DNA from 3 places in the Sphingosinicella sp. BN140058 genome. Region 2 is predicted to be linked to each of the others. Evidence: predicted binding sites of a transcription regulator. Region 2 holds the regulator's gene; each other region holds the start of a gene.
What was found. The regulator LexA, encoded in region 2, represses DNA repair genes until DNA is damaged. The targets are predictions, from matches to a motif close to GTTCCNCNCTTGTTCT.
Positions count from the first base shown of each region.

Region 1: ETR14_RS15640 (ribonucleoside-diphosphate reductase subunit alpha) is a predicted target of LexA. The motif match lies at 3,242-3,257, and genes of this name have one in related genera.
Region 3: ETR14_RS10330 (DUF4345 domain-containing protein) is a predicted target of LexA. The motif match lies at 2,445-2,460, and genes of this name have one in related genera.

Region 1 is NZ_CP035501.1:3,484,329-3,494,363, reverse strand. Features, by position in the region: gene ETR14_RS15650 (P-loop ATPase, Sll1717 family) at 1-52, opposite strand, end outside; gene ETR14_RS15645 (ribonucleotide-diphosphate reductase subunit beta) at 59-1,129, opposite strand; gene ETR14_RS15640 (ribonucleoside-diphosphate reductase subunit alpha) at 1,350-3,182, opposite strand; gene ETR14_RS15635 (hypothetical protein) at 3,927-4,439, opposite strand; gene ETR14_RS15630 (hypothetical protein) at 4,436-4,933, opposite strand; gene ETR14_RS15625 (helix-turn-helix transcriptional regulator) at 4,930-5,169, opposite strand; gene ETR14_RS15620 (GIY-YIG nuclease family protein) at 6,387-6,677, opposite strand; gene ETR14_RS15615 (M1 family metallopeptidase) at 7,030-8,925, opposite strand; gene ETR14_RS15610 (phosphatase PAP2 family protein) at 9,138-9,725, opposite strand; gene ETR14_RS15605 (HAD family hydrolase) at 9,712-10,035, opposite strand, start outside.
Region 2 is NZ_CP035501.1:5,092,094-5,102,128, reverse strand. Features, by position in the region: gene ETR14_RS23150 (2-oxoacid:acceptor oxidoreductase subunit alpha) at 1-989, opposite strand, end outside; gene ETR14_RS28600 (hypothetical protein) at 1,223-1,546, opposite strand; gene ETR14_RS23140 (CTP synthase) at 1,677-3,305, opposite strand; gene secG (preprotein translocase subunit SecG) at 3,436-3,843, opposite strand; gene tpiA (triose-phosphate isomerase) at 4,005-4,754, opposite strand; gene ETR14_RS23125 (peptidyl-prolyl cis-trans isomerase) at 4,908-6,827, shown strand; gene ETR14_RS23120 (aminodeoxychorismate/anthranilate synthase component II) at 6,824-7,489, shown strand; gene lexA (transcriptional repressor LexA) at 7,593-8,246, shown strand; gene ETR14_RS23110 (VOC family protein) at 8,515-8,865, shown strand; gene ETR14_RS23105 (DUF808 domain-containing protein) at 9,205-10,035, opposite strand, start outside.
Region 3 is NZ_CP035501.1:2,296,553-2,306,587, reverse strand. Features, by position in the region: gene ETR14_RS10355 (Crp/Fnr family transcriptional regulator) at 1-421, opposite strand, end outside; gene ETR14_RS10350 (DUF962 domain-containing protein) at 381-740, opposite strand; gene ETR14_RS10345 (hypothetical protein) at 737-1,162, opposite strand; gene ETR14_RS10340 (SDR family oxidoreductase) at 1,268-2,125, opposite strand; gene ETR14_RS10335 (hypothetical protein) at 2,130-2,345, opposite strand; gene ETR14_RS10330 (DUF4345 domain-containing protein) at 2,478-2,861, shown strand; gene ETR14_RS10325 (hypothetical protein) at 2,858-3,082, opposite strand; gene acnA (aconitate hydratase AcnA) at 3,136-5,814, opposite strand; gene ETR14_RS10315 (MFS transporter) at 5,960-7,129, opposite strand; gene ETR14_RS10310 (PLP-dependent aspartate aminotransferase family protein) at 7,391-8,536, opposite strand; gene ETR14_RS10305 (alpha/beta fold hydrolase) at 8,539-9,597, opposite strand; SAM-I-IV-variant riboswitch at 9,630-9,744, opposite strand; gene ETR14_RS10300 (GntR family transcriptional regulator) at 9,795-10,035, opposite strand, start outside.

The DNA.
Region 1 (10,035 bases), 1.6 Mb from region 2:
GATTTTCGCTGAATCCGCGCGAGCCGAGGAAGCTCTCCTTCGAAATTGCCATCTCGACCTACTCCGCCGCCACCCCAGCCCGCGAGAACATGTCCCCTTCCGGCTGCGGCGCCGGCTCGGCCGCGGCGATGACCGCGTCGTTCGCTGCCTTGGCGCTCTTGCGGCGGTCGAAATTGTCCCAGACTTCGCCCCAATTGCCGCGGGTCGCGGCCTTGGAATATTCGGTCGCGCGGGTTTCGAAGAAGTTGGCGTGCTCGACGCCGTTGAGCAAAGGCGCGAGCCAGGGGAGCGGGTGCTCGTCGATCATGAAGATCGGGCGCAGGCCCAATTGGCTGAGGCGCCAGTCGGCGATGTAGCGGATGTAGCGCTTGATCTCCTTGGGCGTCATGCCGGGAACCGGGCCCTGCTCGAAGGCAAGATCGATGAACGCGTCCTCGAGATCGACCGTGGTGTGGCAGACGTCTCTGATATCCTTCTTCACCGATGCGGTCAGGCAGTCGCGCTCCTTGGTGAAGGTGTGGAACAGGTTGATGATGCCTTCGCAATGCAGGCTCTCGTCGCGCACCGACCAGGAGACGATCTGGCCCATGCCCTTCATCTTGTTGAAGCGCGGGAAATTCATCAGCATCGCGAAGCTGGCGAAGAGCTGCAACCCTTCCGTGAAGCCGCCGAACATCGCCAGCGTCTTGGCGATATCCTCGTCGCTGTCGACGCCGAAGGTGGCGAGATAATCGTGCTTGTCCTTCATTTCCTTATACTGAAGGAACATGCCGTATTCGCTCTCGGGCATGCCGATCGTGTCGAGCAGATGCGAGTAAGCGGCGATGTGCACCGTCTCCATGTTGGAGAAAGCGGCGAGCATCATCTTGACCTCGACCGGCTTGAAGATCCGGCCGTATTTCTCGTGGTAGCAATCCTGCACCTCGATGTCCGCCTGGGTGAAGAAGCGGAAGATCTGGGTGAGCAGGTTGCGCTCGTGATCGGTGAGCTTCTGCGCCCAGTCGCGGCAATCCTCGCCGAGCGGCACCTCTTCGGGAAGCCAGTGCAGCTGCTGCTGGCGCTTCCAGAATTCGAACGCCCAGGGATATTCAAACGGCTTGTACTGCTTGCGGGCTTCGAGAAGGGACATCGGTTTACTCCCGATCAGAAAAAGGTGGCGCGGCCGGTGGGGCGCGTGGATTCCCTCTCCCCTTCAGGGGAGAGGGAGAGGGAGAGGGGCAGACGGGAGGGACCGTACCGGAGGCGGCGGAGAGTCGGCAGACTCCCCCTCTTCCCGGCGTGCAGCGCCGGCTTGCTCCCCCGGAGCAAGCCCAAGGGGCGCTGCACCCCCTGAAGGAGAGAGGAGTGAATTACTGGCACGCCAGGCACTCGTCGTAATCCGTGGTCGCCGCGAGCTCGATCTGCTTGAGGTCCGGCGTGTTGTCGGCTTCGACGCCGCCGGCGAAGCCGGCGCGCTGGACCGATTTGGAGCGGAGATAGTAAAGCGATTTCACGCCGAGCTCCCAGGCGCGATAGTGGAGCATCAGCAGGTCCCACTTGTCGACGTCGGCCGGGATGAACAGGTTCAAGGAGGTCGCCTGGTCGATATAGGGCGTGCGATCGGCCGCGAGCTCGATCAGCCAGCGCTGGTCGATCTCGAAGCTGGTCTTGAACACGTCCTTTTCCTCTTGCGTCAGGAAATCGAGGTGCTGGACCGAGCCGCCGCGCTCGAGGATCGACGACCACACGCCTTCCGAATTCTTCGCCTTCTGCTTGAGCAGCTCTTCCAGATACGGATTGCGGATGGAGAAGGAGCCGGACAGCGTCTTGTGGGTGTAGATGTTGGCCGGGATCGGCTCGATGCAGGCGGAGGTGCCGCCGGCGATGATCGAGATGGACGCGGTCGGCGCGATCGCCATCTTCGAGCTGAACCGCTCCATCACGCCGACATCGGCGGCGTCGGGGCACGGCCCGCGCTCGTGCGCCAGCATCATCGAGGCTTCGTTCACCTGCGCGCTGATGTGGCGGAAGATGCGCATGTTCCACGATTTCGCCATCGCGCCCTCGAACGGGATGCCGCGCGCCTGCAGGAAAGAGTGGAAGCCCATCACGCCGAGTCCGACCGAACGCTCGCGCGCCGCGCTGTACTTGGCGCGCGCCATCTCGTCCGGCGCCCGCGCGATATAGTCGCTGAGCACGTTGTCGAGGAAGCGCATCACGTCCTCGATGAAGCGCTTGTCGCCGTTCCACTGGTCCCAGGTTTCGAGATTGAGCGAGGACAGGCAGCAGACCGCGGTGCGGGCATTGCCGAGATGGTCGATGCCGGTCGGCAGCGTGATCTCGGAGCAGAGATTGGAGGTCGAGACCTTGAGGCCGAGCTCGCGCTGGTGGCGCGGCATCGTCGCATTCACCTTGTCGATGAAGATGATGTAGGGCTCGCCGGTCTGCAGCCGGGTCTCGACCAGCTTCTGGAACAGGGCGCGGGCATCGACCTTGCTGCGCTCCGAGCCGTCCTTGGGGCTGCGCAGGGTCCATTCGGCGCCGTCGCGCACCGCTTCCATGAACGCGTCGGTGACGAGCACGCCGTGGTGGAGATTGAGCGCCTTGCGGTTGAAATCGCCCGACGGTTTGCGGATTTCGAGGAATTCCTCAATCTCCGGGTGCGAGATGTCGAGATAGCAGGCGGCCGAGCCGCGGCGCAGCGAGCCCTGGCTGATCGCCAGGGTCAGCGAATCCATGACCCGCACGAACGGGATGATGCCCGAGGTCTTACCGTTGAGGCCGACCGGCTCGCCGATGCCGCGGACGCTGCCCCAATAGGTGCCGATGCCGCCGCCGCGGCTGGCCAGCCAGACATTCTCGTTCCAGGTGCCGACGATCCCTTCCAGGCTGTCGTCGACGCTGTTCAAATAGCAGGAGATAGGCAGGCCGCGGCCGGTGCCACCGTTGGACAAAACGGGCGTCGCCGGCATGAACCAGAGCTGCGACATGTAATCGTACATGCGCTGGGCGTGGGCCTCGTCGTCGGCATAAGCCGAGGAGACGCGGACGAACAGATCCTGATACGATTCGCCGGGCAGCAGATAGCGGTCGCGCAAAGTGTCCTTGCCGAATTCGGTGAGCAGGGCATCACGGCTGCGGTCCACGGCAAGCGGGTAGATGGCCGGCTTCGTCGGCTTGGTGTCGACCGCATCGAGCGTCATCGTCACGTCGCTCGAACCGACTTCGCTGCTGCCGCTAAGATCCATCGCTCAAACCCCTCGTTCTCAATTCGTTCTACCGGGCCTTAGCCCAAACAATGCGCGTTTGCGAAGGGGGCGCGGCGCTTGTTCGATCTTGTCCCCGATATCCACAGGACAAGAGTCTTCCGTCTCCGGACCAAGATGGTGACCGTCGGACGTTCATACAAGTTGTAGCGTCGCCCCCGTGGCAGCGCCACAACCATTAGTGCCTCATCTCGATTCCGACGCCAAGAGGCTTAATGACTTATCCACGGTTTTCGTGACGCCGGATGCGGTGAATCGAAGCGCTTTTCGCTTGCAAATCAAGGGCACGGCGGACGCCCGGGAGTCGCCGATTTGCGACGAACGGTTGGGCTCCGGCAGGGCGTCGAGTGATGGGCGGATACCAAGGATTGTGGTTGAATAGCGAGGCGGATTTCGGCTGTGGCGCCGGGGCGGCGGAGCTCCTCCGCCTCGTGGCTTGTTTGCCATTCTGCCTCACCGTCATCCCAGCCCTTCCGATACGCTCAGGATGAACTTCAGCCGGGATCTCCCGGAGACTATTCACCGGAGTGCAAGGAGAGGTCCACGCCTCCTCCGGATGGAGATCCCAGCTTTCGCTGGGATGACGGGGGGAGAGGACGAGAGAGGAAGAGCGGCTGGCGGATCGACAAACTCCGCGGCGATGCTGTCGGCGTATCCGCAGTCACGAGGGCCGCGCCGCGCTTAATCCTCGTCGTCGAGCCGGGGCTGGAGCCAGCTGGCGGCGAGAACCGGCAAGGTGAAGGCGACGCCCTGCACGCCGAGACCCAGATAGATCCACTCGATCGACGACGACGGCATCCAGGCGCCGAAGATCGAGGCGCAGCCGGCATAAAGGCAGAAGGCGACGAACAGGATGGTGACGATCGTCCCGGCGATGCTGCCGGCGCGGGCCTTGATCATCTGCTCGCGTTCGTCGAGCCGGACCCCGGCTTCGGCGACCAGGCGGGGCCCGAACAGCCGGATCAGCATCGCGGCGAGGTAGGCCCCGAAGAAGAGCAGGCCGCCGAAGAAGCCGACCCGAACCGGCACCGCCTTGTGGGGCATCGCCACCATCAATCCGTAACCGATCGGCAAGGCGGCGAGGACGAACAGCGGCAGCCAGCGCAAGTTGCGGCTGCGCCGCTCCGCGTGCGGGGTGAGGATGTCGAGGCGGGTGACGTGGACGACGCGATCGAGGGTGGACAGCAGGCTCACGCGACGTCCTCCTCGACCGAGCGGGCCCAGAGCGACGAGGGCTCGAACCATTCCAGCGTCAGCACCGGCAAAGCGAAGGCGAAGGCGGCATAAGGCGGCATCCAGCGGAGAAGGAGGTCGCCATCGAGGACGATCGCGCCCGCCTTGAGCAGCAGGCCGACGGCCGCGAGCCCGACCAGATTGACGGTCGCGAACAGATAATAGGTCATGCCGGCCGCGCGATCGCGGAGCGCGACCTCGCGTTCGTCCAGTTCGGACTCGCCGGTGATCGCCCGTTTGAGCGGCGCCTCGCGGTAGAGGATCGACAGATAGGGCGAGGTCAGCAGGGCTGAGGCGCCGGCGAGCGCGACGAGGATCAGCAGCAGGTTCACCGCGATCCCGGCCCCCTCGCCCCACGCTGGTGCGGTGCGATCCGGAACGACGACGAGGGCAGTCAGCGCGGCGAGCGCAAGGAGAATGGCGGCGGCACGGTGCCGGGCAATCACATCGGTCATGAGGCCTCCTGGACGCGGCGCAGCGCGTCGGTGACGGATTCGAAGGGAGTGAAGGAGAAAACCAGCTCGACCGGCACGCCGAAAAAGGCGGCGATCTTCATCGCGAGCTCAAGGCTCGGCTTGTAGTCGCCGCGCTCCAGATAGCCGATCGTCTGCGGGTTCACGCCCACCGCCTCGGCAAGCGCCTTTCGCGACACGTTGCCGTCGGCGCGGAGTAGGGCGATTCGATTGAACATGCGGGTAAGCTAGACGTATTGTTGTGTTTACGCAATAGTTCGTTTGTCTTCGCGGAGATCGCATGGCTGAACACGTCATCCCGGCGGAAGCTGGATTTAGGTGCGATAGAGGCGCGGTGCTTTTCACTCGCGCAGGCGCGTACCCTTCGGGAGATCCCAGCTTTCGCTGGGATGACGACGGGGTGAGATAACGTTGGAGTAGCCGGGCTGAGGAAGGATGGAGGACCATGGAGGGGACGGCGTTACTGCAGGGGCGTAGTCTACCCCTTTTCACCGTCATCCCAGCGGAAGCTGGGGTCTCCGCGCAGAAGAGGCGCGGTGCTTTTCACTCGCGCCGGCGTGTACCCTCCGGGAGATCCCAGCTTTCGCTGGGATGACGGTGGGGGTGGTGGGATGAAGGTGGAGGCGCCGGGGTGAGGAAGGTGGGGGAGCATGGAGGGGCCCGGCGTTGCTGCAGAGACGTGACCTGCCCCTGTCCACCGTCATCCCAGCGGAAGCTGGGATCTCCGCGCAGAAGAGGCGCGGTGCTTTTCACTCGCGCCGGCGCGTACCCTCCGGGAGATCCCAGCTTTCGCTGGGATGACGGTGGGGTGAGATAACGTTGGAGTAGCCGGGCTGAGGAAGGTGGGGGACCATGGAGGGGACGGCGTTGCTGCAGGCGCGTAATCTACCCCTTTTCACCGTCATCCCAGCGGAAGCTGGGATCTCCGCGCGGAAGAGGCGCGGTGCTTTTCACTCGCGCCGGCGCGTACCCTCGGGGAGATCCCAGCTTTCGCCGGGATGACGGTGGGGGTGGTGGGATGACGTTGGAGGCACCGGGGTGAGGAAGGATGGGGGACGCCTTGGCTGCGGGAGCGTGACCTGCCCTCTTCTGCCGTCATCCCAGCGGAAGCTGGGATCTCCGCGCGGAAGGGCACGGTGCTTTTCATCCGTGCCGGCGCGTACCCTCCGGGAGATCCCAGCTTTCGCTGGGATGACGTTGGGGGGTGGTGGGATGACCGTGTGCTGCTGGGCTGACGAATGATGGCGGGAGGATGAGGAGGAAGACGTGACCTGGCTTCCTCACCGTCATCCCAGCGGAAGCTGGGATCTCCGCGCGGAAGAGGCGCGATGCTTTCTACTCGCGCCGGCGCCTACCCTCAGGGAGATCCCAGCTTTCGCTGGGATGACGGTATGGGCGGAGAGTGACGGCAATCACAGTGAGAGGACGGCGGTTTTCACCCGTTGATGGTGTCCCACAGATCGGCCCAGTGCGGGTTCACCGCCTCGATCGCCTGGACCTTCCAGGCGCGCTGCCAGGCTTTCATCGCTTTCTCGCGGGCGATGGCTTCGTCGATCGTGGGGTAAGGTTCGACGTAGACGAGACGTTTGAGATTGTAGCGGCGGCAGTAAGACGCGCCGGTGCCGGCGCGGTGCTGGGCGATGCGCGCGGCCAGATCGGCGGTGACGCCGATGTAGAGCGTCCCGCCCGGCCTGTTTGTCATGATGTAGACCCAGCCGCCCTTCATCCCCCAATTATGCGCCGGGCCGGAGATCGGGAACAGGGGCTTCCCCCCCCACCCCGCGGCCGGCGCGGCAGTTCGGATGCCCAAGGGTCACGGGCGAGCCGCTCTCCCTCTAACGTCATCCCAGCCATTCGACACGCCCAGGATGAACTTCAGCTGGGATCCCCGACCGGAGGAAGCGGGATGCTCTTCTCCTCTCGTCATCCCAGCCCTTGGACACGCTCAGGATGAACTTCAGCTGGGATCTCCGGGTGAGTGTGCGCCGGCGTGGATGAAGAGCCTGCGCCTCGTCTCGTGGAGATCCCAGCTTTCGCTGGGATGACGATTGAAGAGGGAGCCGCGGAGCAAGCCCCCCCTATTTCACCACCTTGTCGACCGCGCTGGTGGTGACCGCGTGGTACATCGGGCGGGCCTTGGCGTAGAGGCGGCGGGCGATGGGCTGGCCCCAGTCGCCCTGCCCCATCAGCGTCTCGAACAGCGGCGAGACGAACTTGCGGCGGCCCATGCCGAGCAGGAAGCGCTCGGCTGCGGGGACTGCAGGTTCGTAGCGGTTGGCGAGGGCGAGCTGGAGCCAGGCGAACAGGGTCTCGGCATTGCCGCTGTCCGACAGTTTGAACGCGGCATCGAGCTCGGCGAGGCGCGGCTGCGGGAGCTGGCGGGGCAGCGCGTTGAGGAAGCGAAGCCGCTCGGCGGTGGTCCAGCCGGCGTAGGGCACCGCCGCCGCGGCGCCGCCGGCGTTGAAGGCGGCGACCGCCTGGTCGACCGGCGCGAACACGCTCGCGTCTGGGCGCGCGGCATTGGCCGGCAGACCGGGTTGGTAGACCCACTGATCGAGCAGCAGCCGCCGCTCGAGGTCGGCGTCGCCGCGGATGAGGTTGGCGCGCAGATCGGCGAGGAAGCGGGCCGACGTCATCGGCTGAAAGGCGTGGCGATCGAAATAGGAGGTGAGGTACGCGTCGAAGCGCTCCCGCCCGACGGTGCGTTCGAGCGTGCGCAGGAAGGTCGCGCCCTTGTCGTAGACGATGCCGCCCGAATCCGCGCCGCTGTCGTCGTGGAGACGGGTACCCGGCGCATCGGGGCCGAGCTCCTTCAGCGACGCCTCCATGTCGGCCCAGGACAGCCAGGCTTCCTGTGCCGCGCGGCGCGGGCCGTAGAGCGCCTCCATGATCCGATTCTCGAAATAGGAGGTGAAGCCTTCATTGAGCCAGCTGTCGGCCCAGACCGCGTTGGTGACGAGATTGCCCGACCAGCTGTGCGCGAGCTCGTGGGCGACGAGGCCGTTCAAGCTGCGATCGCCGGCGATGAAGGTGGGGGTGAGGAAGGTGAGGGTCGGATTTTCCATGCCGCCATAAGGGAAAGCGGGCGGCAGCACGATCATGTCGTACCGCCCCCAGCGGTAGGGGCCGTAGAGGCCCTCCGCGGTGGCGACCATCTTCTCGGTGTCGACCAGCTCGGCGGCGGCCGCCGGCAGGGTGGCGGGTTCGGCATAGACGCCGGTGCGGGGGCCGAGCGGCTGGAAGGCGATGTCCCCCACCGCGATCGCGATCAGATAGGGGGCGACCGGCTTGTCCATGCGGAAGCGGAAGGCGCGGCGGCCCGCCCCGGCAGGTTCGCCGTCCGGCGTCAGGCGCTCGCCGCTCATCACCGCCTTCAACGGCTCCGGAACCACGATGCGGGCTTCCCAGGTCTGGCGGATGCCGGGGCTGTCCTGGGTCGGGATCCAGCTGCGGTTGAGGATCGCCTGGCCCTGGCTGAACAGGAAGGGGTGGACCTTGCCCGCGGTCTGCGCCGGCGCCAGCCATTGCAGCGCCTCGGCACCGGGCGCGCTGGCATAAGCGATGCGAATGCGGCGCGCGCCCTGAAGCTGGACGGTGAGCGGCGCACCGCGGGCGTCGTCTGCGGCGCCGAGCGCGAAGGGAAGTGCCCTGCCCCGGTCATCGGTGACCGCGCGAATGTCGAGGCCCTTGGCGTCGAGCACGATCTCCTTCGCATCGGCGACCGCATCGATGTCGAGGGTGGCGGTGCCGGACAGGCGCTTGGCTGCGAAATCGGCGGCGAGATCGAGCGCCACGTGGGTCACCCGCGCCTCGGCCGGGCGGGCGTAGCTGGACGTATCGACGGCGTCGGCGCCGGTGAGGATCGGCGCGGTCACGGGCGCGGCCGCTGCGGCGGATTCAGGCGCAGCGGTCTGCACGGTGGGACTGCAGGCGGTGAGCGCGAGCAGCGGCAAAACGAGGATCGAAGGGCGCAAGACAGGTCTCCCGGGCGCTGAGTTGCGCAGGACCTAGGACAGCGTCGCGGCGCGCGCCAGTGGGGCGTGCGCGTGGTGAGGCCTCTTCGAAGGGCCTGGTCGGCCGCCGCATGTCCGCGAGCCGAGCGGTGCGGCCAACAGCCGCAAGACTGCATCGAGCAGCCTCGCGGCTACCCACCCCCTGCCCCTCCCTTGTCAGGGAGGGGAGTTTTCTAGGAGGAGTGGGAGGACAGAATATGCGCACCGAGCTTCACCGCGCCGTCCACCAGCGCTTCCGAGGCGAGGCCGATGGCGACGCCGGCGCCGACGTCGCTCGGATAATGGGCGCAGCGTGGGATCTGGGCGAGGGACAGGATGGTGCCGGCGATGCCGGCGGGTACGCGATGCTCGGGATAGGCGCGGGCGTAGGCGCGGGCCACCGCGGTCGCGCCGGCGGCGTGGCCGGAGGGGAAGCTCGTCTCCTCTTTCTCGTGGCTGCGGCCGGGGGCGAGGCGATGATCGGTCTCGGGATCGCCGAGCGAGCGCGGCCGGGTGCGATCGATGCGGTGCTTGACGAAATCCTTGGCCCAGGTGGCGAGGGTATGCGCAGCCAACATGCGCGCGCCGGTGAGCGCGAGCCGCGAATCGCGGCGGACGGCGCCGAGCGCGATCACGCCGGCGCAGAGGATGCGAAGCTGCGGCTGGTCGCCGAGATCCGCGAGACGTTCGAACAGCGGATGGTCCTTGACCGGCTGCACCGCCGCGACGGTGCGGACGTCCGCCTCCAGGATCGGCTCGACGGCCGCCTCAAGCGTCGACATCGGCACCCGCCCGAACGGCCGCGAACGGGCTCTCGTCATAGCGCGCGAGCAGAGCGCGTGCACCGTCGAAGATCGCGATCGCGCCGGCATCGCGCAGCGACTCGGCCGGGAAGCCGCCGGACAGGAATCCGATCGTGCGCACCCCCGCGCGGTTGGCCGCGATCACGTCCCAGGGCGTATCGCCGATCACCACCGCATCGGCGGCGCCGAGCGGCGATATTTTGGCGAGCGCGGTGGCGAAGATGTCGGGAGCGGGTTTGGAGCTTTCCGCATCGTCGCGGCTGGTGGTTGCGAAGACGAGATCCTCGCA
Region 2 (10,035 bases):
GCGATGCCCGGTCCGGACGAGGAGGTGACGCCGAGGCTTCCGGCATAGCTGGCGCCGATCGCCGAGCCGATCGCCGCGATCTCATCCTCCGCCTGGAATGTGGTGACTCCGAATTCCTTGAGCCGCGAGAGATGATGGAGGATCGCCGAGGCCGGGGTGATCGGATAGCCGCCGAAGAACATCTTGAGGCCGGCGAGCTGCGCGCCGGCGACCAGCCCCATCGAGATCGCCTCGGCGCCGTTGACGGTGCGATAGAGGCCGGGCTCGGCCGGCGCGGGCTCGATATGATGCTGCGGGATCTGGCCACCGATTTCGGCGGTCTCGCCATAAGCATGGCCTGCGTTGAGCGCCGCGATGTTCGCCTCGGCGAGCTCCGGTGCCTTCGCGAATTTGGTCCGCAGCCATTGCTCGATCGGCGCGCGATCGCGGTCGAACATCCAGAGCGCGAGGCCCAGCGTCCACATGTTCTTACAGCGCAGCGCTTCCTTGTTGCCGAGGCCGAACGGCTTCACGGCATCGAGGGTGAGCTGCGAGATGTTGAACTTGATCAATTGCCACTTGGCGAGGGAGCCGTCCTCGAGCGGATTGCCCTCATAGCCGGCCTTGGCGAGGTTGCGCACGCCGAACTCGCCTTCGTCGGCGATGATCAGGCCGCCGGCCTTGAGGTCGCTGACGTTCACCTTGAGTGCGGCCGGGTTCATCGCCACCAGCACGTCGGGCGCATCGCCGGCGGTCTCGATCGCGGTCGAACCGAAATTGATCTGGAAGGCCGAGACTCCGAAGGTGGTGCCCTGCGGCGCGCGGATCTCGGCCGGGAAATCCGGGAAGGTGGCGAGATCGTTGCCGGCGAGCGCCGTCGAGAGCGTGAACTGGCCGCCGGTCAGCTGCATGCCGTCGCCGCTGTCTCCGGCGAAGCGGACGACGACCGCCTCCGGCGCCGGATGCGCACTGGCTTCTTCGGGAGTGAGGAGATGCGTGGCCGTCGCCATCGGGCAGGGTTCCTGAACTGTCTGTTGCGGCCTCTTCTATCGCCTGAGGCGGCTTCGCCCAAGGTAGATAGTGAAGGCCCGTTTCTCAACGCGCGCCGGGATGAAAAGCACGGCAAACGAGAGGCTTGAAGCGCACGCCGATGACGCGCGCCGGGTATGTCGGGCTCCATAGCGGGATCGACCGGCTTTGACGAGGGGCGGTGCGCCGGAGCGCAGGCGGGCGGGGCGGCGCTCTACCGAGCGCTGGCGCCCGTATTTGCCTCGGCGATCGGGGCGGAGCCGTTGCTCGTCTCGCCTGCCGCCGCGTTGCCGCCGAACACGTCCGTGTCGGCCGCCTCGTCCGCTGCGGCATCGTTGGCGAGTTCCTCGTCCTGGGCAAGAACGGCGGCATTTGCCTCCGCGGCCTCCAGCAGCTCGTTCTGATCGGCAGCGGGAGAGGCTTCGTTGGCGGTGCCCGGCGCGTCGGCGCGGTCGCAGCCGCCGGTCGCGATCACCAACGGAAGCACCCCCGCAAACCGCAGCGCCTTCAGGGCGCGATGCCGAAAACTGCCCGTCATGGTCTTTCTCCCCCGCGCACCGCCGAGCCGGCCGAATCTCGTTGCCGAGAGTACAGCGAGATACAGATCCTGTGAACAGCCGCGGCACCTGCCCAGCGCAGCGGCAGAGCCTTGAACTCCGCGGCTCGGTTCAGACCAGACGGCTCTGCTTGACCGCCGCCTCGATAAAGCTCGCGAACAGGGGATGCGGGTCGAACGGCTTCGACTTCAGCTCGGGGTGGAACTGCACGCCGACGAACCAGGGATGGTCCGGGCGCTCGACGATCTCGGGCAGAGTGCCGTCGGGGCTCATGCCGCTGAAGATCAGGCCGCCGCTCTCGAGCGCGCTCTTGTAATGCGCGTTGACCTCATAGCGGTGGCGGTGGCGCTCGCTGATCGAGGTGCCGCCATAGATCGCCGCGACGTGGCTGTTGCCGTCCAGGGTCGCATCATAGGCGCCGAGGCGCATGGTGCCGCCGAGATCGCCGTTGGCGGCTCTTTTCTCGAGGCCTTCCTTGCCCATCCACTCGGTAATGAGGCCGACCACCGGCTCCTCGGTGTCGCCGAACTCGGTGGTGCTGGCGCCGGCGAGACCGGCGGTGTTCCGCGCGCCCTCGATACAGGCCATCTGCATGCCGAGGCAGATGCCGAAGAACGGGACCTTGCGTTCGCGGGCGAATTGGACGCTGGCGATCTTGCCCTCGGAGCCGCGCTCGCCGAAGCCGCCGGGGACGAGGATGCCGTGCATCGGCTCGAGGTGGGACGGCACGTCCGCTTCCTCGAACAATTCGGCATCGAGCCACTTGATGTTGACCTTCACCCGGTTGGCGAGGCCGCCATGGACGAGCGCTTCGGTCAGCGACTTGTAGGCGTCGGGAAGGCCGACATATTTGCCGACGACCCCGATCGTGACTTCGCCCTGGGGGTTGAACAGGCGATCGAGAATGTCGTCCCAGCGGGCGAGATCGGGCTCGGGCGCGTCCTCGATGCCGAACGCGCGCAGCACTTCGGCGTCCAGCCCTTCGCGGTGATATTGGAGCGGCACCGAATAGATGCTCTTGGCGTCGAGCGCCGGAATCACCGCTTCCTTCCGCACGTTGCAGAATTGCGCGATCTTGGCACGATCGCTGTCCGGCAGCGGCCGATCAACGCGGCAGAGCAGGAGATCGGGCTGGATGCCGAGCGAGGTCAGATCGCGCACCGAATGCTGGGTCGGCTTGGTCTTCAGTTCGCCCGCCGCGGCGATGTAGGGGATCAGGGTGGTGTGGATCGACACCGTCTGGGTGCGGCCGAGATCGTTGCGAAGCTGTCGGATCGCCTCGATGAACGGCAGCGACTCGATGTCGCCGACGGTGCCGCCGATCTCGCAGATCAGGAAATCGAGATCGTCGACCTCGGCGCGGGCGAACGCCTTAATCTCGTTGGTGACGTGCGGGATCACCTGGACGGTTGCGCCGAGATAATCGCCGCGCCGCTCCTTGGTGATGATGTCGCGGTAGATCCGCCCCGTCGTGATGTTGTCCGACTGGCGCGCGGCGACGCCGGTGAAGCGCTCGTAATGGCCAAGATCGAGATCGGTCTCCGCGCCGTCGTCGGTCACATAGACTTCGCCATGCTGATAGGGCGACATCGTCCCGGGATCGACGTTCAGATAAGGATCGAACTTGCGAATGCGGACCTTGTAGCCACGCGCCTGCAGGAGGGCGGCAAGCGATGCCGCCATGAGACCTTTGCCGAGGCTGGAGACCACGCCGCCGGTGATGAAAATGAACCGCGCCATGGGAGTTACCGGATAGTGGGGCGGACCGCGCAAGGGCAAGGCCGCGAATCACGAAGTGGGCGGAATATTTTCACGCCCAGCGACGATCCGGAGGCGTCGCCCCCGGATCCTGCGAGAAGTGACGACGCGCTTATTGCGCGATCGGCACGGCGCCGTTCGACGGGGCGGGTGCCGACGCCGCGCCCGGGGCCGGAGCGCGCTGGGCAGCGCCGGTCAGCGGATCGGTGGCGGGTGCGGCGGGGGTGCCGACGGGTGCCGGCGACACCGGAGTCGGGCTCGGCGCCACCGCTGCGGGATCGATCCGCATCGGCGCACGCTCGATCGCGGCGAGGCCGGCAAGAACGATCGACAGGATCACGAACAGACCGCCCAGGATCGACGTCGCCCTGGTCAGGAAATCCGCAGCGCCACGCGCTGACATCAGGCCCGAGGGGCTGCCGCCCATGCCGAGGCCACCGCCTTCCGAGCGCTGCATCAGGATCACCGCTACGAGTGCGGCGGCGACGAGGGTCTGAACGATCAGGAAGAAGGTGAACATCGAACGTCTTTCAAACGGGTTCGCCGCGACCATGCCGCTGCGCACCGGAGATGTGGGATTTCAGTCGCGCGATCTAGTCGATCGCGGCGCAAGGTTCAACCGCGCGAGTCCCGCGCCGGAACGGCGTTCCGCACGTTCAGCCGGGGAAGCCGCTGCCCGGCTCAGCTGTGCGCCGCCGCCTCGATGATCGGCACGAATTGTTCGGCGGTGAGGCTCGCGCCGCCGACCAGCGCCCCGTCGACATTGTCGACCGCAAACAGCTCGGCGGCATTGTCGCCTCGCACCGAGCCGCCGTAGAGAATACGAATCCGTCCGCCGGCGTCGCCGAAGCGATCGACGAGTGCCCCGCGGATGGCCGCGTGGATTTCACGAACGTCGTCGCAGGTCGCGGTGCGGCCGGTGCCGATCGCCCAGACCGGCTCGTAGGCGACGACCAGTTCGGCGTCGCCGGAAAGTTCGGGGATGGAGCCGGCAAGCTGGGCCGCGCAGCGGTCCACGGCCTGCCCCGCCTCGCGCTCCGCCTCGCTCTCGCCTATGCAGACAATGGTCTGCAGGCCCGCAGCGAGCGCCGCTTCCGCTTTCGCGAGAACCTGTGCGTCGCTTTCCTGCTGCTCGGCGCGCCGTTCGCTGTGGCCGACGATGACCAGCCTCGCCCCGGATTCCTTGAGCATCGCTGCCGAGACGTTGCCGGTGAAAGCTCCACTCGGCTGATGGTGGCAATCCTGGCCGCCGATCGGAATGCCCCCGCCCCGCGCAACCGCCGAGGCGATCAATGTGAAAGGCGGGCAGATCGCAACGTCGACGCCGGGCGCACCGCGGGCGGCGGCGGCGATGGCGCTCAACTCGGCAAGCTGGTGGAGGCTTCCATTCATCTTCCAATTGCCGGCAACCAGCTTGCGACGGACGTGCATCGCGCTCCCCTTTTCTTTCTTCGATCGTGATCTCCGGCCTACCAACCGGCAACGGCCCTGCCAAGCTTGCCCGCTGCCACCGGCCCTTCTATGACCTGCCGCAAAACCAGCTTCCAAGGTACCAAGATGCTCTCCTTCTTTCGCCGCGGCCCAGTGGCCAAGCTCATGCTTCTCGTCCTCGGCATCGGCATCTTCGCGATCGTGATCACCGGCTTCGGCACCGGCGGCAGCGGTCTCGGCGGCCTCGACACCGGCGGTACAGGCGGCGCGATCGCCTCGGTCGACGGGGAGAAGATCACCGCCCAGGAGGTCACCCAGGTCACCCAACAGGAACTGGCCCGCTTCCGTCAGCAGCAGCCGGATCTCGATCTCACCGCATTCCTGCGCCAGGGATCGCTGGAGATCATCGTCGACCAGATGATCGACATGGCAGCAGTCACCGCTTTCGGCACCGACATGGGCCTGGTTGCGACGCGAGAGATGGTCGAGCGCGAGATCCAGCGCGATCCGCGCTTCCGCAACCTCGCCGGCCAGTTCGATCCGGCGACGTTCCAGCGCTTCCTGCAGTCCGAAAAGGTGACCGAGGCGAAATTCCGCGAGGACGTCTCCAACCGCCTGATCCAGCGCCAGCTGGTCGCGCCGGCGGCGGGTTCGGTGTTCGTCCCGCAGGGCTTTGCCGCCCAATATGCATCGTTGCTGCTGGAAAAGCGCTCCGGCCTCGTCGGCGTCGTTCCGGCGGAAGCGATGGGTCCGGGCCGCGAGCCGAGCGACGCGGAGATCGCGACTTTCTATCAGCAGAATATCGGTCGCTACACGATCCCCGAGCGCCGCACGATCCGCTACGCGGTGTTCGGCAAGGACACGGTGGCGGCAGCCACCCAGCCGACCGACGCCGAGATCCAGGCCGCCTTCCAGCGCGATCAGGCGACCTATGGCGCCAGGGAGACTCGGTCGCTGTCGCAAGTCGTCCTCCCCGACGAAGCCGCTGCGCGCAGCTTCGCCCAGAAGGTGACGGGCGGTACCGCTTTCGACGCCGCTGCGCTCCAGGCCGGCTTCGGCGCCGCCGACATTGCGGTCGGCGAGCAGAGCAAGGAGGCGTTCGCGCGCCTCAGCGCGCCGGCAGTCGCCAATGCCGTGTTCGGCGCCGCCAAGGGCGCAACCGTCGGACCGGTGCGTTCGCCGCTCGGCTGGCACGTCGTCCGCGTCGACGACGTCAAGACCGTCGCCGCCCGCCCCTTCGCCGCGGTGCGTGCGGAGATCGCAGCCAAGCTCCAGCAAGCGAAGGCCACTGCCGCGCTCGGAGATCTCTCCGGCCGGATCGAGAATGCGATCGCCGACGGCGCAAATTTCCAGGAGATCGCGCAGCGCGAGAAGCTGGCCGTCCAGGAAACGCCGCCGGTCACCGGATCGGGCGCAGCGCCGGGCAACCCGCAATGGCAGCCGACGCCCGAGCTTCAGCCGCTGCTTCGCACCGCGTTCGAGATCGAGGCCAATGCCGAGCCGGTGGTGGAGGCGATCACGCCCAACGAGCGCTATGCGATGATGATCGTCAGCAACGTCGTCCCTGCCACGGCGCCGCCGGTCGCCCAGATCCGCGATCGTGTGAAGGCGGATCTGATCGCCCGCCGCGCCAACGATCGCGCCAAGGCGATCGCGACCGCGCTGGTGTCGAAGATCAACGCCGGTACCGCACCTGCTCAGGCGTTCGCCGAAGCGCAGGTTAAGCTGCCGGGCGTGCAGCCGGTCACCGCCGCCCGGATCGACATCGCCCGCCAGGGGCAGCGGGTACCGCCGCCGCTGGCCATGCTGTTCAGCCTGCCGCGCGGCAAGGCCAAGCTCATACCGGCCCCCAACGGCGCGGGCTGGTTCGTCGTCTATCTCGACAAGGTCGTGCCCGGCGATGCGAGCAAGGAAGCGGCACTAATCTCCAGCGTGAAGAACCAGTTCAGCGAAGTGATCGGCAACGAATATGTCGACCAGCTCAGCGCCGCCGTGCGTGCCCGCACCAAGGTCAAGCGCAACGAGGAAGCGATCCAGGCGCTCAGGAAGCAGCTGACCGGCGGCGGCCAATGATTGCGGGCTCTCCCGCGTGGGCCCGGCCCACGCGGCGGAGCCGGCCGTTCCTGAAGCGCCCGCAGCGGCGCCAATATGCGGCCCGGATCCTCGTCGTCGACAATTACGACAGCTTCACCTGGAACATCGTCCATTATCTGCGCGCGCTCGGCGCCCAGGTAAGGATCGAGCGCACCGACGACATCAGCGTCGCCGATGCCTTCGCCTACGGCGCCGACGGCATCCTCGTCTCGCCCGGTCCGGGACGGCCGGAGGAGGCCGGCATCTCGATGGCGCTCGTCGCCGCCTGCGCCGAGACCGCCAAGCCGCTGCTCGGAATCTGCCTCGGCCACCAGGCGATCGCCGCCACCTTCGGCGGCAAGGTCGTTCGCGCGCCCAAGCCGATGCACGGCAAGACCTGTCCGGTCCGCCACGACGGAGACTTTCTGTTCGAAGGCCTCCCCTCGCCCTTCACCGCCGCACGCTACCATTCTCTGGTCGCAGAGCCGGCAAGCGTCCCCGACTGCCTGATCGTAAACGCGACGGCGGACGATGCCACCGTGCAGGGGCTTCGCCATCGCACGTTGCCCATCCATGGCGTCCAGTTCCACCCGGAAAGCGTCGCCAGCGAGGGCGGCTACCGGATGCTCCAGAACTTCATCGCCCTGAGCCGCGGCGCCTGAACGTGCACCGATAGCGCTCGCAATTCGAGCCGTGCGTGAAACGAGTTGACAGGCCTGCACCTGTTTCCTACACGTTCCGCATTCGTTCCTTGAGGGCCAGACGATGCTGACGCGCAAGCAACATGAGCTTCTGACCTATATTCACGACAAGCTCGCCGAAACGGGCGTGTCGCCGTCCTTCGAAGAAATGAAGGATGCGCTCGACCTCAAGTCGAAATCGGGCGTGCACCGCCTGATCTCGGCGCTTGAAGAGCGCGGCTTCCTTCGTCGCCTGCCGAACCGGGCGCGTGCGCTGGAGGTGATGCGCATGCCCGACGTCAAGGCCGGCATTGCCAGCCAGCCCAAGGCGCCGGTCAGCACGCCGCAGGCGGCCAACGATGTCATCGAGCTTCCGCTGCACGGCCGTATCGCCGCAGGCATGCCGATCGAGGCGCTGGAGGGGCAGAGCACCCTGCCGGTTCCGGCAGCCCTGCTAGGGCCCGGCGAACATTATGCGCTCGAGGTTGCGGGCGATTCGATGGTCGAGGAAGGCATCCTCGATGGCGACTACGCTCTGGTCCGCAAGACCGACAATGCGCGTGATGGCGAGATCGTGGTGGCGCTGATCAATGAGGAAGAAGCGACATTGAAGACCTTCCGCCGCGAAGGCTCGATGATCCGCCTTGACCCTGCGAACCGCAATTACGATCCCCAGCGCTACCGCCCCGACCAGGTCCGCATTCAAGGGAAACTCGCGGGCTTGCTCCGACGCTATTGAGACGAATTCGATGCGGAAGCCTCGGTCCGGAATAAGCCCGACACAGGCCTGAAGCCCTCCCCTGGGTTGAGAGGGTGGATGGACGCGGCGGAGGCACCACATCGGCCGTCGACCCTCCGCCGGATCCATCTCGCTTCGGCCATCGCGCCTCGAGCCATGACATGATCGGCAAGGGCGTCGTCGTCGCACGCGCGATCGCCGGCGGCCTGTCTCGGTCCACCCCACGCTGCTTCCCACCAGGAGGGAGCGGCAAGATAGGAACAGTGCCATGTCCCGCCTCAATTATGTCGAACTTCCCGTCCGCGACGTCGCTGCTGCCAAGGCCTTTTACGAAAGCGCGTTCGGCTGGAGCTTGACCGAATTCGGCCCGACATATGCGGCGACCCTGACCGGCGATACCGACATCGGTCTGCAGGGCGACGCCGCCGAAGCGACCAAGGCGCCGCTGCCGGTGATCGAGGTCGATGATCTCGACGCGGCGCTTGCCGCGGTTCAGCAGGCAGGCGGGACGCTTACCCGCCCGATCTTCGCTTTCCCTGGCGGACGGCGGTTCCAGTTTCTCGATCCCAGCGGCAACGAAATCGCTGCCGTGAAGTCCGATCCACACCCGGCGGACTGAAGCGGGGCCCGAGGCGCGCTGAAGCCGGCCGGTCTGCCCCACAAGAAACAAAGGCTTGTGGCCCGGGATGCTCCATCGCGACCGAGACCAAGATCGTTTCGGGTTGGATCAGGCTGAGACGTGCATCCTTGTCTCAACCATGTGATCGAGCACGGTCCCCGCCGTCGGCGGAAGCGAAGCGCTTGTGCATCAGTCGATCATGCTCTGGCTGCGCTTGAGGCGCACCGTTGCATCCAGCTCGCCGCGACCGAGTCAATCCGGCGCACGGTTCGACCGGCGCGCCTCCAAACCGCGCCTTCCATACGCGGGATCGTTGGGTCGGCTGAGGCTCGATCCGTGTCAGTGGCGGATCTTGTGGACGATCCAGGCGATGATGCCGCCGAGCACAAGGCCGAACAAGCCGGAGGCCGCGGCGGTGACAAGCCAGGCGACGATCCCACCAACGCCGCCGGCGGCATGGTGCACGGCCTCCGCAACATGATGGATGGCCTCTGCAGGTGCGTGCAGGCCGAGCACTTCGAGGCCGTGGATCAGGATCCCACCGCCCACCCAGATCATCGCCGCGGTGCCGATGATCGACAAGGCGCGCATCAGCACCGGCATGCCTTTCACCAGGCCGCGGCCGATCGTCCGCACCGGCGCCGAACCGCGCTTCGCAAGGTGCAGGCCGATATCGTCCATCTTCACGATAAGGCCGACAACCCCGTAGACGCCGATCGTGATCGCAATCCCGACGATGGCGAGCACGAGCGCCTGGTTGAGGATCGGCGAATTGGCGACGTCCGCCAGCGCGATGGCCATGATCTCGGCCGAAAGGATGAGATCGGTCCGGATCGCGCCGCCGACCTTCTCCTTCTCGAGTGCGGCCGCATCGGTGGTGGCAACCTCCTCCTCGGCATGTCCAGGGCCGCCGAGCGCCTCGATCACCTTCTCCGCACCCTCGAAGCAAAGATAGGCGCCACCCAGCATCAGCAAGGGCGTGATTGCCCAGGGCGCGAAGGCGCTGAGCAGCAAGGCGGCGGGCAGCAGGATCAGCAATTTGTTGCGCAGCGAACCGAGAGCGATCTTGCCGATGATCGGCAATTCGCGCTCCGGCGACAGGCCGACCACATAGCGGGGCGTCACCGCTGTATCGTCGACGACCACGCCGACCGCCTTGGATCCGGCCTT
Region 3 (10,035 bases), 2.8 Mb from region 2:
ACAGCAAGCGGGCCAGATGCGGTTGCTGCTCGGTGATCGCGCGCAGCGCGTCGTGCGGCACCAGGGCGATGCGCACGTCGCTGAGCGCCCCGACATTGTGATCCAGCGTCTTCAGCAGGAAGCCGTGCAGGTCGACATAGTCTCCCGCAATGTGCAACTCCTGGATCTGGCGCTCGCCATCGGCAAGATCCTTGTACCGGCAGGCGAAACCGTCGAGCAGCAGAATGGAATGGGTCAGCGTCGTGCCCGCGCGGACGATCTGCCGGTGCGCCGCGATTTCGCGAGTTTCCGCGATCGACTCGACGAAGACCCGCTCTTCCTCCGGAGAGAGAACGTCGCGGGCCCGTAGCTTGGCGAGCGCCCGCTCGACCCCGGGATCCTTAACCGGCATCCGGTCGGCCCGGATGACGGTTCTGGCCAACGCCGGCGTCCTGCAATTCGCGCCCGATCCGGCCCGTCAGCCAGAGGAAGAACATCCGGAAGTCGGCGGCAAGCGACCACAAAGGATATTTGAACGTCGCCGGACGATTATGCTCGACGGCAGCGTGGCTCGCCCAGGCGAAGCCGTAGCCTGCGATCGGAAGCGCGATCATCAACCGCGCATCGCCGCTCGCGATCGCGCCCGCGGCCAGCAGAATGACGAGCGTCGTCCCGGCATAATGCAGCGCGCGGGTCGCCGGCCGCGAATGCTCGCGCAGGTAAAAGGGCCAGAATTCGGCGAAGCTGCGGTAGCGGTTCATGCCGGCGCTCCCATCCCCGCCGAGGGGCAACGGCGCAGCAGCAAAGCGGCGAGCAATCCTCCGATCAAGGGCGCGATCACCGAGGCGATCTTCAGGAACGGCGGATGGGTGACGTAGAGAATGTTGGCGACCCCGGCGATCAGGATCAGGATCGCGATCAGCCAGATCGTCCAGTTGCGACGGCTGATCACGCCTGCGACCCATCCTCCGACGAACGCCCCGGCCAGCCAGCCGCCGGCCACGAACAATTGCGCGCCGATCGACATCGCGCTGACGTACGCGCCAAGGCCTCTCGGGTCGTCGACCCGGATATCGCGCGGCAACGGGTAGATGAGGTGGTTGACCATCTCCACCGACCAGATCGCCACGAATGCGGCGATCAGTCCCAGGACCACGCCTCCGATAACACGCGCCATCGTCATCCCCTGTCCTTGTTCTGACGACCAGCATAACAATTATCGGCGCCGTCCAGAAGCGGCGCGAACGGACCGAGCAAATCCGCCCCGTCCGCTCCGTCCTGGGCTCCGTCAGCCGTTGACGATCGTTCCTCCATTGGGGTGGAGAACCTGCCCCGACATGTAGCTTGCATCCTCGCAGGCGAGGAACAGGAAGCTCGGCGCGACCTCGTTGGGCTGGCCCGGCCGGCCCATCGGCGTATCCTCCCCGAACGTCTCCAATTTGTCGGGACTGGCGCCCCCCGACGGGTTGAGCGGTGTCCAGATCGGTCCCGGCGCGACTGCGTTGACGCGGATCCCGTCCTCGATCAGATTCTCGGACAAGGATCGCGTGAATGCGGTGATTGCACCCTTGGTCGCGGAATAATCGAGCAGCTCCTTCGAGCCCTGATACATGGTGACGGAGGTGCAGTTGATGATCGCCGATCCGCGTTTCAGATGTGGTCGCGCCGCCTGGACCATGAAGAAATAGCCGAAGATGTTGGTCTGGAAAGTCCGCTTCAGCTGTTCCTCGGTGATGTCGCGTATGTCCTTGTCGGGATGCTGCTCGGCGGCATTGTTGACGAGGATGTCCAGCCGACCGAGCTTCTCCACCGCCTCGGCCACGGCGCGGTCGCAGAAATCCTTGTCGCCGACATCGCCGGCGATGGCGATCGCCCTGCGTCCTTCGCTCTCGACGATCCGCCTGGTCTCGGCCGCGTCGTCATGCTCGCACAGATAGAGGATGGCGACATCGGCGCCTTCACGGGCGAACAGAGCGGCGACGGCGCGGCCGATGCCGCTGTCGGCGCCGGTAATCAGAGCGACCTTGCCCGCGAGCCGGCCCGAGCCCGGATAGCGCGGCGCCCATTCGGGCTTGTCGTCCATCTCGCTTTCGTGGCCGGGCAGGCCGTCCTCGTGGATCATGTCGACGGTTTCGGTGCCGCTCATGCCCTTACTCCTTCGGCGCGACGCCGGCGCCTTCCTCTCCGAAGGCCTCGATCGTCGACTGGTCCTGACGATCCTTCGAAGGCGTCTTCTCGGCCGGGCTGCTGCCGTCCTTGCCGAGCGTGAAGCTCTCGCGGCTGCCGTCGCCCGGATCGTCGGACATCTGATTGTTCTGGTTGAGCGGCCGGTCGGTCGAATCGGGGTTGTGCTGGTTCTTGCTCATGATGCGCTCCTTGCAGGCTTTCACCCGTCAACCTTCGCTCATCGCGGCGGTTCCGGTCGTTTCGCTCCAGGATCGTGGATCCGCTGCGGCGGCGTGGCCGTTCCGCCGTCGATCCGGCATGAAAGGAAGACAATGAACGAGCGCCGCCTGCTGCAATGCGCCGTCGCGCTGGCCTGCCTGGTGCCCTTCGCCGCCGGCGGTGCAGGGGTGATCGCCAGCGTCGCCATGGTGAAGAGCGCCGGGGTGCCGTCGGTCGATCTCGACAGCCACTTCCGCTATCTGTCGGGGCTGCTGTTCGGCATCGGTCTCGGCTTCGCCGCCTGCATTCCCCGCATCGAGGCGAAAGGCACACTGTTCCGCGGCCTCACGCTCGTCGTCGTCTGCGGCGGGCTGGCGCGCTTGTTCGCGCTGGTGACGATGGGAAGTCCGAGTCCGGGTCACCTCTTCGGCCTGGCGATGGAGCTTGGGGTGGTTCCGGCTCTTGCGCTCTGGCAGGCGCGCGTCGCCGCCGCTTAGTCGGCAGCGGGCCTTGCCGACGGCGCCCGGCGCTTCCGGACGATGCGCGCCAGCGCGATCGCGCCGATCAGCATCCAAATGACGTTCAAGGTCGCCGACGGCAGCGCGCCGTGCCACCAGCCGTTGACGATGAAGCCGGCGGCGCCGACCACGTTCATCGCCTGGTACGAAGCGGATTGGCCGCTCATCCGCCCCATCGACAGGAGCAGATAAGCGGCCAATATGGTCAGCGCGCCGGCCCAGCCGGCGGCTTCGACGAGCAGCTCGATGCCGCTCAGGCGGCCTTCCCTCGCGCGAGCTGGCGGAGCACGTAGTGCAGGATGCCGCCATGCTTGAAATATTCGAGCTCGTTCAGGGTGTCGATCCGGCAGCGGGCGGTGAAGGTGAAGGAGGAGCCGTCCGCCTTGCTGACCACGACCTCGACCTCTTGGCGCGGCTTCAGGTCGCCGATGTTGGTGACGCTGAACATCTCGCTGCCGTCGAAGGTCGGCACCTCGCCGACGAATTGCAGCGGCAGTACACCCATGCCGACCAGGTTCGAGCGGTGGATGCGCTCATAGGTTTCGGCGATCACGGCGCGGACGCCGAGGAGGTTTGTGCCCTTCGCCGCCCAGTCGCGTGACGAGCCCGTGCCATATTCCTTGCCGGCGATGACGACCAGAGGCGTGCCCGCCTCCTTGTAGCGCATCGCCGCATCGTAGATCGCCATCACCTCGCCGGTCGGGATGTGCTTGGTGACGCCGCCTTCGATCCCCGGGGTCATCCGGTTCTTGATTCGGATGTTGGCGAAGGTGCCGCGCATCATCACTTCGTGATTGCCGCGACGGGCGCCATAGCTGTTGAAGTCGGCACGCGACACCTGGTGCTCGGTCAGATAGCGGCCGCCGGGGCTGTCCGCCTTGATCGCGCCTGCTGGCGAGATATGATCGGTGGTGATCGAATCGCCGAAGATGGCGAGCGGCCGCGCGCCGACGATGTCGCCCGGCGGCGTCGGAGTCATCGACATGCCTTCGAAATAAGGCGGGTTCTGGATGTAGGTCGAACCGGCCGACCAGGCATAGGTCTCACCGCCGGTGACCGGGATCGCGCTCCACCGCGCATCGCCCTTGTAGACGTCGGCATAGCGGCTGCGGAACATGTCGCCGGTGACGTAGCGGTCCATCAGGTCGCGAACTTCGGCGTTGCTCGGCCAGATGTCCTTCAGGAACACGTCGCTTCCGTCCTTGCCGGTGCCGATCGGCTGGTCGATCATGTCGGACGTCACCGTGCCCTTCAGGGCATAGGCGACGACCAGCGGCGGCGACGCCAGGAAGTTGGCGCGTACGTCGGGCGACACGCGGCCTTCGAAATTGCGGTTGCCCGAGAGCACCGAGGCGGCGACGAGATCATTCTCGTTGATCGCCTTGGAGATATGCTCGGGCAAGGGTCCCGAATTGCCGATGCAGGTGGTGCAGCCGTAACCCGTCAGGTTGAAGCCGATCGCATCGAGATCTTCCTGCAGGCCGGCGGCGACGAGATAGTCGGTGACCACCTGGGATCCGGGCGCCAGCGAACTCTTCACCCAAGGCTTGCGCTCCAGACCCTTCTCGCGCGCCTTGCGGGCGACCAGGCCGGCGGCGACCAGCACGGCGGGGTTCGAGGTGTTGGTGCAGCTGGTGATCGCGGCGATGACGACGTCGCCATGGCCGAGATCGTGGCCGCCGCTCGGGAAACGCTGGCCGAGCTCGGTCGAATCATGGCCGAACTCCTTGGTGAAGTTGGCGATGAACTCCTCGTCGACCTTGGACAGGACGACCTTGTCCTGCGGCCGTTTCGGACCGGCGAGGGAGGGCTCGACGCTGGCCATGTCGAGGCCGAGCGTGTCGGTGAAGACCGGCTCCACCGATGGATCGAGCCACAGGCCCTGGGCCTTGGAATAGGCTTCGACCAGGGCGATCGTCTCTTCCGAACGGCCGGTCAGGCGCATGTAGTCGAGCGTCTTGTGGTCGACCGGGAAGAAGCCGCAGGTCGCGCCATATTCCGGCGCCATGTTGGCGATGGTCGCGCGGTCGGCGACCGACAGCTCCGACACGCCGGGGCCGTAGAACTCGACGAAGCGGCCGACCACGCCCTTCTTACGGAGCATCTGGGTGACGGTGAGCACCAGATCGGTGGCGGTGATGCCTTCCTTGAGCGATCCGGAAAGGTGGAAGCCGACCACTTCCGGGATCAGCATCGACACCGGCTGCCCCAGCATCGCGGCCTCGGCCTCGATGCCGCCCACGCCCCAGCCGAGCACACCGAGGCCGTTGACCATCGTCGTGTGGCTGTCGGTGCCGACGAGCGTGTCTGGATAGGCGACTTCGGCGCCGCTCTGATCGGCGGACGTCCACACCGAGCGGGCGATATATTCCAGGTTCACCTGGTGGCAAATGCCGGTTCCCGGCGGCACCACCTTGAAGTTGTTGAACGCCGACGAGCCCCATTTCAGGAACTGGTAGCGCTCCATGTTGCGCTGATATTCCAGCGCGACGTTCTGCTCGAACGCCTTGGGCGTGCCGAATTCGTCGACCATCACCGAGTGATCGATGACGAGATGGACGGGCACGAGCGGGTTGATCAGCTCAGGGTTGCCGCCGAGCTTGGCGATGCCGTCGCGCATCGCGGCGAGGTCGACGACCGCCGGCACGCCGGTGAAATCCTGCATCAGCACGCGCGCCGGGCGATATTGGATCTCGCGAGTCGACGAGCGCTCCTTCTGCCAGTCGACCAGCGCCTGGACGTCGTCGCGGCTGACCGTCACGCCATCCTCGAAGCGCAGCAGGTTCTCGAGCAGCACCTTCATCGAGAAGGGCAGGCGCGAGACGTCGCCGAGCTGCGCCGCCGCCTTGCTCAGCGAGTAATAAGCGTAATCCTTGCCCCCGACGTTCAGGGTCGTGCGGGTCTGGAGAGTGTCGTGGCCGACAGCGGTCATAAGTGCCTCGTCGCAAAGTGGTACTTTGCGCCGGAGAGCAGGACGCGGCCCGGCGCGGTTGGCGCGGCCCTTAGCGCGTATGGGCCGATGGGGGAAGGTGCGGGATCGCCCGCCCGCGAACATGTCGTGGCGTTGGTCGTCGCGCTTATTTCTGTCCGCGCACCAGCATCAGCAGCGCCCCGCCAAGGGCGCACAGCAGGGCCGCCGCCGCCCACAGGATCGGGAAGGTCGAAGCGCCGTCGACCAGCAACAGGGCAAGCAACGGCCCGGCGACGTTCGGCAGAGTGTTGGTGAGATTGAAGATGCCGAGATCGCGGCCGCGATGTTCGGGGGACGGCAGGAGCTGCATGGTGAAGGCGGCGTGGAGCGCGATGAACACCGCATAGGTGGCCGCGAAGGTGCAGTAGCCGGCTGCCGCCTGCAGCCAATGATCGGCACTGGCCATCAACAGCAGGCCGGCGACCATGCCGGCGGCGGCGAAGGCGAGCAGCGGCTTGCGGCGACCGATGCGGTCGGAAAGTCGGCCGCAGCCGAGCGCGAGCGGGATCGCGGCGAAGGTTGCAGCCGCCATGATCCAGGCGATGGTACGGGCGCGGACCTGGGGGCCGCCTTCGCCGCGCAGAAGGTCGCTGGTGTAGAAGAAGAAATAGGTGACGACGGCGGTGCCGGCGACCTGCACGGCGAGCTTGCCCGCCCAGGCCAAAGCGAGGTCGAGGCGCTGAAAGCGGCCGCCATCGGCCTGCGGCGTCGGCGGCACCGGGTCCGCCCCTTCCCGCGCGAACAGCAGAAAGGGCAGGAAGAGAAGGCTCGTCGCCAGGCAGACGAGCGCGAACTGCGCCGCTTCGCCGCGTACGGCGTCGATGGTCACGCCGACGCCGACGAGGGTTGCCGCCGGCTGAGCGATGCCGAGCAGGCCCGCCATTACGCCCTTGCGATCGTCGGGCACCTCGTCGGCCATGATCGCCACCACCGGCGCGAACATGGCGTTAAGCGCAATCTGCAGGGCGACGACACCGCCGACCAGCGCCAGGCCGTTGCTGGCAAGGTGCACGACGGCATAGGCGCCGAGTAGCATCACGAGGCCGGCAAGCACCCACGGCCGGCGGGTCCGCCGCCGCCGATAGGTGTGGTCGCTGAGCGCGCCGAACAGGATGTTGGAGATGCTCGCCGCCAGTGCCCCCGCCAGGGTGATGCGGCTGAGCAGGGCGACACGATCGGCGGCGGACACCGCCTCGACCTTGACCGGCAGCAACAGACTGAAGAACGGGATGAAGGCGACGAACAGGCCGGTATAGGCCAGCGCGTAGAGCAGCATGAAAGCCGTCGGTGCCCTGCGGCCCGCTGCGGCCGGTTGCGATCCGGACTCCTTTATGGCGATGTGCTGTTGCCCCACACCTGGCAGCCTAGCCCCGCGATGCAGGCTGCGACAGGACAAAAAAGGAAGCCGGCAAAAGGCTTTGCCGGCTCCAGGACGCGAAGCTCATTGGGGAGGAGCCTCGTCGATCCACGATGTGACACAGATTGTGAGCGTTCACAATCATCATTTGAGAACGCTCACAACTGGATCGGACAGCGGTTAGAGCGCGGCGAGACCCCGTGCGAGATCGGCGATGAGATCGTCGGCATCCTCGAGGCCCACCGAAATGCGCAGCAGATCCGGGTGGATGCCGGCCTCCGCTTGCGCTTCCGGCGGCATGCCGCGGTGCGTCATCGTCGCGGGCTTGCAGATCAGGGTGGCGAAGCCGCCGAGCGAGGACGCAAGGGTGATCAGATCGAGCGCGGCGAGAAAGCGCGAGGCGTCGCCCTTCACCCGGACGCTGATCATGAAGCCCGGGCCGCTTTGCTGGCGCGCGGCAAGCGCCGCGCCCTCGTGGCTGTCCAGCCCTGGGAAGTTCACCGCCTGCACCTGCGGCTGTTCGGATAGCCACGACGCGATTCGGGTCGCGCTCTCTTCCTGTTGGCGGACGCGCAGCGGCAGCGTGCGCAGCCCGCGCAGGATCTGGGACGAGTCGAATGCCGAGCCGTTGAGGCCGGCGGCGTTGGACCACCATTGCATCTGCTCGATCAGCGCCGGGTCGCGCGCCAGCAGCGCGCCGCCGAACAGATCCGAGTGGCCGTTCAGCGCCTTGGTGGTCGAATGCATGACGAGGTCGCAGCCGAGCGCGAGCGGCTTCTGCCGCAGCGGCGTCAGTAGCGTGTTGTCGGCGGCCACCAGCGCGCCGGCCTGCTTGGCGGCGGCGGCGCGCGCCGCGATGTCGGTGATCCGCAGCAGCGGATTGCTCGGCGTTTCGATCCAGACGAGATCGGCGCCACCTTTCAGCGCGCGCTCGAACGCGGCCGCATCGAGCATGTCGACGAAGGTCGCACGAAGCTTGCCCTGGTCCTCCAGGCCCTTGATCAGCCGGTAGGTGCCGCCATAGCAATCGTGCGGCGCGAGGACATGAGCGCCGGCGGGCAACAGCAGGAAAGCGAGCAGGCAGGCCGATTGGCCGCTGCCGGTGATCACGCCGCCGGCGGCGCCCTCCAGCTCGGCGAGCGCTTCGACCAGAAGATCGCGATTGGGGCTGACCGTGCGGGAATAATCATAGCCGGGCTTGGTGTCGGCATCCTCCCACCGATAGGTGTCCGACGACCAGATCGGCGGCGCAACGCTGGCGAATGCGGGGTCGCGATCGGTGCGCGCGGCAGCGACGATGGTGGCGGGCTTGCGCTGTTGTGTCATCGTCAGGCGGCCAGGAAGGACGACGCGATCCGGCCGACACTCTCCGCGTCCTTGAGGAACATGTCGTGGCCGTAGAGGCAGGGCAGCAAGTGGAGTTCGACCGGTCCGGCCAGACGTTCGGCAAGGCTGCGGATCTGCGCCGGCGTGACGAGCTGGTCGGTCTCGGCACCGATCAGCAGAACGGGACAATCGATCTTGGCAGGATCGACGCAGTGGCGATCGATCGAGGCGGAAAGGCTGAGGAATCGTTCCGGCGACATCACCGCGAGGAAATCGCGGCCGCGGGCGCGCAGATAGGCGCCGGGCGCGGAGGCGGTCTGCGGACAACAGCCGCCGATGCCGCCGGCGAAGCGTTCGGCGAATTCGTCCGGGGTGCGGTAGGTGAGCATCGCCATCCCGCGCGCGATTGCCAGCGCCTCGTCGCCCTTGCCGCTCTCCAGCCCGAGCGCGACCACGCGGCGCTGCAGCTCGCGATTGGCGGTCGATGCCGGATGCGGCTCGCCACCCGCGGAAATTATCACCAGCTTCCCTACCCGCTCCGGAAAACGCTGTGCCAAGGCGAGGGCCACCATGCCGCCATAAGAGGCGCCGATGATCGTGTCGGCGCGCGTGCGGCCGAGCCGGTCCAGCGCGGCGACGACCACCTGCGCCTGCTCCTCGGTTGTCGGCGCGGCGCGGCCGGTCGCATCGCCGGCGAAATCGAGGCCGACGATATAATGGCGGGCAGGATCGACCGCGCGACCGTCGCCGACCAGGCCCGGCCACCAGCCCGGCGCACCGTCGGGGTTGCGGGCGACGAAGCGGTTGCCGGAGATCCCGCCGAGAACGACGATCGTCTGCCCTTCCGGGTTGCCGGTCGCCGTCGCACGAGTCCACCGGCCGAACGCCGCCAGTGTCGTTGGAAGGGGAACCTCAACATCCAGAAAGACCGGCTCGGAAGGCCTTGCGGTCGCCGCCTGCGCCACTTCGGTTGCCAGCGTCGTTGCGGGGCGCGCGCCGAAAGCAAGACCGAGGCGCGGCCTTGTGGTCTCGGTGGGGGCGCGTTCGAGAGTCAGATCCATCTTCCTTACCTTGCGCTCGGGAGATGTGGCTTGGAGACCCGCTTCGTTGCCGGCTCGGCCGCATCGTCCCCGAAAAACCTGGGACCGCCACCTTGCCCGGGAGGGCAGGTTGGCGTGGGCCGTCACGGCCCACTCTTGATGCACGGAGGCCCGAAGGCTTCCGATGGCCGCCTCTTACGGCCGAACAGGTTAACAGGTCAAGACGGCAGCGGTCCGGATTCCGGCAGGTTGTCGAGGCCGAGACTGCGCCGCGCCGGGCTGGAATGGCCGCGCATCAGCGTCTCGGCGACGTCCGGCTGCCCCGAATCGATGGCGTCGACGATGGCGTGGTGCTGGTGGTGGCCGGAGACGAGGATCGGGAAGATCTGCTCCAGCGGGACCCGGTTGAACGCCACCACCGCCGGCGCGACGAACGGCACCGCGTAAACCCGATGGATG